Regions from separate parts of the Jejuibacter calystegiae genome, predicted to be linked through region 2. Evidence: predicted binding sites of a transcription regulator. Region 2 holds the regulator's gene; the other holds the start of a gene.
What was found. The regulator PurR, encoded in region 2, represses purine synthesis genes. The targets are predictions, from matches to a motif close to CANGCAAACGTTTGCNTG.

Region 1: the regulator PurR is predicted to act here: its motif matches at 1,617-1,634, upstream of rfaQ (lipopolysaccharide core heptosyltransferase RfaQ).

What each region holds. Positions count from the first base shown of each region.
Region 1 is NZ_CP040428.1:1,314,430-1,318,956, forward strand. It holds gene coaD (pantetheine-phosphate adenylyltransferase) at 1-170, opposite strand, end outside; gene waaA (lipid IV(A) 3-deoxy-D-manno-octulosonic acid transferase) at 180-1,457, opposite strand; gene rfaQ (lipopolysaccharide core heptosyltransferase RfaQ) at 1,868-2,926, shown strand; gene FEM41_RS06070 (glycosyltransferase family 4 protein) at 2,923-4,047, shown strand; gene rfaP (lipopolysaccharide core heptose(I) kinase RfaP) at 4,040-4,527, shown strand, end outside.
Region 2 is NZ_CP040428.1:3,562,327-3,566,853, reverse strand. It holds gene FEM41_RS16445 (C40 family peptidase) at 1-110, shown strand, start outside; gene FEM41_RS16440 (MFS transporter) at 143-1,315, opposite strand; gene cydH (cytochrome bd-I oxidase subunit CydH) at 1,507-1,596, opposite strand; gene purR (HTH-type transcriptional repressor PurR) at 1,897-2,922, shown strand; gene punR (DNA-binding transcriptional activator PunR) at 2,958-3,869, opposite strand; gene punC (purine nucleoside transporter PunC) at 3,988-4,527, shown strand, end outside.

The DNA of each region.
Region 1 (4,527 bases), 2.2 Mb from region 2:
TGCTTTGCCAGGTCGACGCGCTCGGCAAGGGTGAAAATCGTCTTTTTATGCGGGCTGGCAGCAATGGCAAGAATCACGCTGTCGAACATCTTCGCGGCACGGCAGACAATATCGATGTGGCCATTGGTGATGGGATCGAAGGTTCCGGGATAGATAGCGCGTTGTTGCATGATAGCCCCTTAATGCATCCTGGTGGGTAAGTAAGGATCCAGTAACTGCAGAAGCCGCTGTAGCGCACCCTGATTCTGGTATAGCACCTCGACGGCATGGCGGCCATAGTAACTGCGATAATCCTCATCAGAGAGCAGAGAACTCATCTCCTTCACCAGCGATGTGGCGTCGGTAACGGTGATTAGCCCGTTTGCCTGCTCAAGACGCGCGCAGATATCCTTAAAGTTGAAAATATGGGGCCCCATTAGTACCGGAATGGCGTGGGCAGCAGGCTCCAGAGGATTATGACCGCCGCGCTCAACCAGAGAGCCGCCGACAAAAGCCATATCTGCAATGCCATAGAGCAGCATCAGCTCGCCCATGCTATCGCCAATCACCACCTGGGTACTGCCGGATGGCACTTCACCAGAAGAACGGGTAATAAAGCTCAGACCCGCTTCTCGTACCAGATCAATGGCATCGGGGAAGCGTTCCGGATGGCGCGGTACCAGGATAAGCAGCAGATTGGGGTATTGCTTAAGCAACTGCTGATGAGCCGCCACGATAATGCTTTCTTCACCTTCGTGGGTGCTGGCGGCGATCCAGACCGGACGATGTGGAGCCCACTGGCGGCGTAAGGTAACGGATCTGGCGGCCATCTGCGGCGTGACGGAGATATCAAACTTCAGACTGCCGGTGATGGCAAGCTGTGAACGTTTGGCGCCAAGTTGAATAAAACGTTCACCGTCTTCTTCGTTCTGGGCGGCGATAAGCGTGATTCGACGCATTAGCGTACGCACAAAGCGCCCCAGTTTGGCATAACCTTTTGCCGAGCGTTCAGAAAGACGAGCGTTAGCAATAACCAGTGGGATCTGACGACGATGCAGTGCAGAAATCAGATTTGGCCACAGCTCGGTTTCCATAATCAGCACCAGCCGGGGATCGACCCGATCGAGAAAGCGGTTTAATGCATCTGGCAGATCGTAGGGCAGATAGACGTGTTGGACGTCGTCGCCGAAAGCGGAAAGCACGCGTTCAGAGCCGGTGGGAGTCATTGTTGTGACGGTAATCGGCAGGGAGGGGTGGCTATGGCGCAGGGCGCGAACCAGCGGAATTGCCGCCAGAGTTTCGCCAACCGAGACCGAATGCAGCATAATCCCGCCGCCTTTCAGCTCTTTATTATAGAAGCCGTAACGTTCTCCCCAGCGCTTGCGATAGGCTGGTGCCTTACGACCACGCAGCCAAAGCCGAATCCAGATTAGCGGTTGGATTAGGTAAAGCAGCGTCGTGTAAAGCAATTGGAGCATAGTACATTCTTGTGCTGGGAACTTGCAGGGGATTCTATGTATTTCACTCCGCCATTGCCATTACTTTCGCGGCATCCGGGAATTAGACTGGAAGATTTATTAATTAACGCTTTGTTTTAAAAGATTTTTGTTGGGGGTATTCCGGCCCAATAGAAAGCGCATAAAACCGTTTGCCTGTCTCTTTTTGGTACTCTTCAGTGTCGTGACAGAAAATTCTTCATATCATTGAAATAAAGGGAAAATTAATTTATTCGCGCAAAAAACATTCAACTCGGCTTAATGCAGAGGAAGTGGTACACTAGCGGACTAAATTTAAGAAGCGGGTCAGTGAACAGGTAGCTGTAAAGCCTGGGGCGGTAGCGTACCCTTTTGTTGCGACTGGCAGTGTCTGATTAGCTAAAGAGATGCTTGTGGAAAAGTCATTTAACAGAATTCTCATCATCAAAATGCGTTTTCATGGGGATATGCTGCTAACCACGCCGGTTATCAGCACGCTTAAGCGGCGTTACCCCGATGCGCAAATAGATGTTCTGCTCTACCAGGATACCATCCCGATTCTTTCAGAAAATCCGGAGATTCATGCCCTGTATGGCATGGCGAAAAAAGGGTCAGGAACCAAAGAGAAAATAAGTAATTTTCTGAGCCTGGTTAAGACGCTGCGTGCCCGACGTTATGATCTGATCGTGAATTTGACCGATCAGTGGATGGTTTCGTTACTGGTGCGGTTATTGCCTGCCCGACTCAAACTCTCTCAGGATTACCATCACCGGCAGTCCGCTTTCTGGAAAAACAGTTTTACCAATATGGTGCCGATTCAGGGGGAGCATATTGTTGAACGCAATCTTTCGGTGCTGGCGCCTCTGGATGTGACCGATTATTACCGTGACACAACGATGAGCTATCGACCCGAGCACTGGGAAAAACTTCGTACTCAACTGGCAGAGCAGGACATCACCGGGCAATATGTGGTGATCCAGCCGACAGCCAGACAGCTGTTTAAATGCTGGGACGACGAGAAATTTTCTGAAGTAGTCGATGCGTTGCAACAGCGTGGTTATGCTGTGGTGCTGACCTGCGGGCCCGGGGAAGAGGATTTAGCCTGTGTCAGACGCATCGCCGAAGGATGCCAGCATAAGCCTGTGACGGCGCTGGCGGGTAAAACGCGATTCCCGGAACTGGCTGCGCTAATCGATCATGCCGCGCTCTTTATTGGCGTCGATTCTGCCCCGATGCATATTGCCGCGGCGGTAAAAACGCCGATCGTCTGTCTGTTTGGCGCCACCGACCATGTGTTCTGGCGTCCCTGGTCGGATAACGCGATTCAACTTTGGGCGGGAGATTATCAACCTATGCCGGAACGTAAGGATCGGGATCGCAGTAAAAAATATCTCTCCGTTATTCCGGCACAGGATGTGATTGCCGCAGCGGATAAACTGCTGGCCGTTGCCCCGCAAGAGGCAACATCATGATTGTCGCGTTCTGTCTCTATAAATATTTTCCCTTTGGGGGCTTACAGCGCGACTTTCTGCGTATTGCTAACACGGTAGCGGCACGCGGCCACAAGGTTCGGGTTTACGTTCAGTCCTGGAGTGGCGAGAAGCCGGAAGCGCTTGAGATTATTCAGGTGCCGGTGACGTCCCGCACCAATCATGGGCGCAATACTCAATACTATGAGTGGGTACAGGTGCATTTGCAGCAGCACCCCGTAGATCGGGTGGTTGGATTTAACAAAATGCCGGGGCTGGATGTCTACTATGCGGCGGATGTCTGCTACGCCGAAAAAGTGGAACGAGAGAAAGGTTTTTTCTATCGCCTGACCGGGCGCTACAGGCATTATATGTCGTTTGAGCGGGCCACCTTCCAGCAGGGGGCAAAGACCGAGCTGTTGATGTTGACGGATAAGCAGATTGCCGATTTTCGTCGCCATTATCATACCGAGCCGGAGCGTTTTCATATTCTGCCGCCGGGTATCTATCCGGATCGCAGATACAGCAATCAACCCGCGGGTGCCCGTTTGACGGCGCGTGAGAAAAACGGAATTGCTCAGGATGATTACCTGGTACTGCAGGTGGGGTCCGATTTTAAACGTAAGGGCGTCGATCGCAGCATTCGGGCTGTGGCGTCGCTTCCAGAAGAGATTCGCCAGCGCACGTGCTTGATGGTAGTGGGGCAGGATAAGCCAGGACGCTTTGCACAACTTGCGGAACAGCTCTCTGTGGCTGACCAGGTCAGCTTCTTCAGCGGTCGTAATGATGTCGCGGAACTAATGGCGGCAGCCGATCTGCTGATTCATCCCGCTTACCAGGAAGCCGCGGGCATCGTGCTGCTGGAAGCCGTTGCTGCAGGTTTGCCGGTACTGGTTACCTCGGTGTGCGGCTATGCTTACTATATTGCGGATGGACAGTGCGGCGCTGTGATTCAGGAACCGTTCGAACAATCTCAGTTGAATGTGCGGCTGCTCGAAGGGTTACAGAATGAAGAGGTTCGTAAAACCTGGGCGGAAGCCGCTCGCTATTATGCCGACACGCAGGACTTATACAGCCTGCCGGAAAAGGCGGCTGATATCATAACAGGTAAGGGGCATGGTTGAATTAAAAGCGCCTTTTGACACGCTCTGGCTGGGTAAAGATGCCTTTGTTGAAGCGTCGCGGCTGCAGGGCGATGTGTTTCGCGAACTGGAAAGCAGGCGGACGATACGCTTCGAAGTGAATAACGCCAGCTATTTCCTGAAATGGCACCAGGGTACCACGCTTAAAGAGGCGATAAAAAACCTGATCTCCTTACGGCTGCCGGTATTGGGAGCTGACAGGGAATGGAATGCTATTCATCGTCTGAAGGCCCTTGGCGTTGATACGATGGAAGGAGTTGCATTTGGTCAGAAAGGAAGTAATCCGCTACGGCGCACCTCATTTATTATCACTGAAGATTTATCGCCCGCCATTAGTCTTGAGGATTATTGTGCCGACTGGATAATGAATCCCCCTGCACGGGATATTAAACGGATGCTGATTCGCCGCCTGGCAACTATGGTGCGCAAGATGCATCTGGGGGGGGTGAACCATCGGGACTG
Region 2 (4,527 bases):
AGTCCCCGCGTACCGGGCGCGACATCCAGATAACCTCTCTGAGTGATAACTACTGGCAGCGCCACTACGTTGGCGCCCGTCGGGTGATGACGCCAGACACTCTGCGCTAACGCCCCCCACTGACAAGGGGGCGTCGCTGTGGTTATTCGGCATCCGCCGCCAGCGTCTGCTGCGGCGATTTGCGCGATGAGAACAGCACCAGCAGCAGCCCCAGCGCGGCGATAATGCCCCCCATGACCGGCACAAAGCTATATCCCAGGCCACCGGAGATCACCGCCCCGCCCGCCGCAGCCCCCAGCGCATTACCAAGGTTAAAGGCGCCGATATTGACCGACGACGAGAGTCCCGGCGCCTCATGGGCCACTCGCATCACCCGCATCTGCAGTGGCGGAACCACGGCGAAGGTCGCGGCCCCCCAGACCACCATGGCGATGGCGGCACCGACTTCACTACGCGCCAGCCAGGGGATCGTGACCATAATCACGGTCAGCAGCAGTAAAAACCCTTTCAGGGTGCCGTTGACCGAGCGATCGGCAAAACGGCCGCCAAGATAGTTGCCCAGTGAAAAACCCAGCCCAACCAGCACCAGCATACCGGTAATAAAATCCGGCGAAGCATGAGTCACCCGCTGCAACACTGGCGAAATATAGGTATAAAGCGTAAACATCGCCCCCGCCCCCAGAACCGTGGTCAGCAACGCCATCAGTACCTGAGGGCGCATCAGTACCCCCAGCTCGCGCTTCACGTCCGGACGATCGCCCGCGCCGCCCGCAGGCAGCGACAGCCACAGACTTAACATCGCCACCACGCCAAGACCGGCGGTGGCCAGGAAGGACATACGCCAGCCAATGGCGCTACCCAGCCAGGTTGCCGCTGGCACGCCGCCGATATTGGCGATGGTCAGCCCCATAAACATGGTGGCGACCGCGCTGGCCTGCTTCTCTTTGGGGACCAGACTCGCCGCCACCACCGAACCCAGCCCGAAGAAGGCACCATGGTTAAGGCTGGTGATAATCCGGGAGGCCAGAAGCCAGCCATAGCTGGGCGCCAGCGCCGACAGCACATTACCGACAATAAAGATTCCCATCAGAAACAGCAGCGCACTGCGTCTGGCACGATGTGACAGCAGCAGCGTCATCAACGGCGCTCCCACCATAACGCCAATCGCATAAGCGCTGATCAGCATACCGGCCACGGGGATGGAGACGCCCACCCCATCGGCGATAACAGGCAGCAGCCCCATGGGCGAAAATTCTGTTGTTCCTATACCAAATGCCCCAATGGCCAGCGCCAGTAAGGGGAAATTAAATTTCATTGTTATTTCTCCGGTAAATTCGGGAGACAGCTTCCACCAGGGCGGAACTCACTGCTGCCGGAAATCGTCAGGCGGAGAATAATGACAGTCTGCGGAGGAAAGTTAAAGACGTGTTAAAAGCAAAAGGCTGTTGCGCAAATAGCAATAATAGAAAGGCCCGGATACGCAACGACGCGCATCCGGGTCGGGGATTAATGCAGTACGGCAGTCAGTGCGCCGCACACAATCACGCCGAGCGCGATAATAGTGGTGACCAGCGAGTATTTCAGTTCGGTACTCATGATTTTCTCCTGTGCTTTTTTCCATATTAGCGTAATGACTGATTCATTTTCCCACAAACGCCCCTGAAAATCCTGTATCAAGTGGCCCTGAATGCAGATTTCCTCTTCCACTTTTAGCAAAGATAGGACAAAATCCCCGGCTAACGTGTTTTTACGCCGTCCGGTAATGCCCTCCTCCCGTCCAGTGTCGCTTCCCCGACATACCTGCAACCTGAAAAGTTGCGCCCCGGGATAAGTCCAGGCAAACGATTAACCGGCCGGTATTCAAGGAGACCAGGAAATGGCCGGGAGTGACGACTGATGGCAACAATCAAAGATGTGGCAAAGCGGGCAAACGTCTCCACCACTACGGTGTCGCATGTTATCAATAAAACCCGCTTTGTCGCGGAAGAGACCCGTAATGCGGTATGGGCCGCCATCAAAGAGCTGCACTACTCGCCCAGCGCCGTAGCCCGCAGCCTGAAAGTGAATCACACTAAAACCATCGGGCTGCTGGCCACCAGCAGTGAGGCCCCCTACTTTGCGGAAATTATCGAAGCCATAGAGAAAAGCTGCTTTGATAAGGGCTATACCCTGGTGCTGGGCAACGCCTGGAACAATCAGGAGAAACAGCGCGCCTACCTGTCGATGATGGCTCAGAAACGCGTCGACGGCCTGCTGGTAATGTGCTCGGAATATCCGGAACCGCTGCTGGCGATGCTCGAAGAGTACCGCCATATCCCGATGGTGGTCATGGACTGGGGCGAAGCGAAAGCTGATTTCACCGACTCGGTCATCGATAACGCCTTCGAAGGCGGCTATATGGCGGGACGCTACCTGATTGAACGCGGCCATCGTGATATCGGCGCGATTCCCGGCTCTCCGCACCGCAATACCGGCGCAGGCCGCCTGGCAGGCTTTAAGAAGGCGCTGGAAGAAGCGCGCATCAAACTGAATGAAAAGTGGGTGGTGCAGGGCGACTTCGAGCCGGAATCCGGCTACCGCGCCATGCAGCAGATTCTGTCTGTCCCCCAGCGCCCCACGGCAGTATTCTGCGGCGGCGATGTGATGGCGATGGGCGCCCTGTGTGCCGCCGACGAAATGGGGCTGCGGGTGCCCCAGGATATTTCGATTATCGGCTACGATAACGTGCGCAACTCCCGCTACTTTACCCCGGCGCTGACCACCATCCACCAGCCCAAGGACTCACTGGGGGAGACCGCCTTTAATATGCTGATTGACCGTATCGTCAATAAGCGCGAACAGTCCCGCACCCTGGAGGTTCACCCGCGCCTGATTGAGCGCCGCTCGGTGGCCGATGGCCCGTTCCGCGACTATCGCCGCTAAGTACCACTATCGCCGCCAGGCACAGGGGAGCCCGCTCAACCGGGCTCCTTCAGCCACTCCGCATTCAGCGTTTCGCTATCCCCCAGATAATCCAGCAGCCAGCCCAGCACCGGTGAGTCTTCGTTCTGGCGCCAGCTCAGACAGCAGGCGGCATCCGGAAAGCGATTCTCCAGAGCCAGCGCTACCCACTGACCGCTTTTTATCCGCGGTTGCGCAACGTGGGCTGGTACCATGCCGACACAGAGCCCGGCATCCAGGCACTCTCTTGCCGTCTCCCAGTCCGGCACCACCATGCGCCGCTGGTTATCCAGCAGCCAGGTCGTACGCTTGGGTAGTGAGCGCGAGGTATCTTCCAGGACCAGCGACGGCCAGCGTCGCAGTCGTTCATCATCCAGCGCCCCCTCCGCTACCGCCAGCGGATGACCGGACGCCACCACGCAATGCCAGCGCAGCATCCCCATATCCCGAAAGGCGTAACGGCCACCAACCGGTACTGCCCGGGTGGCGCCGATCGCCAGCTCTACGCGCCCGTCCTCCAGCGCGTCCCATACGCCGTTAAACACTTCACGAGAAACCCGCAGCTCCACATCGGGGAAATGGCGGTAGAAATCCAGCACCAGTTGGCGGGTACGCGCCGGTTTAACGATGTTATCCACGGCGATGGAGAGCTGCCCGCGCCAGCCGTTGGCAATCTGCTGGCAGCGCTGACGGGTGGAGAGCATTTTTTTGATAACCTCCCGTCCTTCGCGCAGAAAAAAGGCCCCGGCCTCCGTCAGTTCGACATCTCGATGGCGGCGCACGAACAGCGGAACCGCCAGCCACGCCTCTAACTGACGTACCGTATAACTGACCGCCGAAGGCACCCGGTGCAGCTCCTGGGCTGCCGAACTAAAGCTGCCGTTGCGGGCAACAGCATCCACCACTTCCAGTGAGTATTCCGACCACATATCTGCCTGCAAAAAATTTGAATGCAACAGGCAAATATTAGCGTTTCACAAGCGATGATGCACTCCTTACACTGCGCCCATTCCCTGCATCACCCAAAAAAGATCTTAGAGAGAAATCATGCAACCTGGAAAAGGATTTATGGTCTGGCTAGCCGGTCTGAGCGTTATCGGCTTTCTGGCCACCGATATGTATTTGCCGGCGTTTTCCGCCATGCAGCAGAGTCTGAACACCAGCCCCGGCGCTATTAGCGCCAGTCTGAGCCTGTTTCTGGCCGGTTTCGCGCTGGCGCAGCTGATCTGGGGACCGCTGTCGGACCGTTTTGGCCGCCGTCCGATACTACTGGCGGGGCTGGCGCTGTTCGCCCTCGGCTGTCTGGGAATGATGTGGGTCAAGAGCGCGACCATGATGTTGGCACTGCGCTTTATTCAGGCGGTTGGGGTCTGTGCCGCCACCGTAAGCTGGCAGGCGCTGGTCGCCGATCGCTATCCCGGCCCGCAGGCAAAACGGGTTTTCGCCACTATTATGCCACTGGTCGCGCTTTCGCCAGCGCTGGCGCCTCTGCTGGGTAGCTGGCTGCTGGTGCATTTCGAATGGCAGGCCATCTTCCTCGCACTGTTTATCATTACCCTACTACTGATGGTTCCCGCATTGCGTATG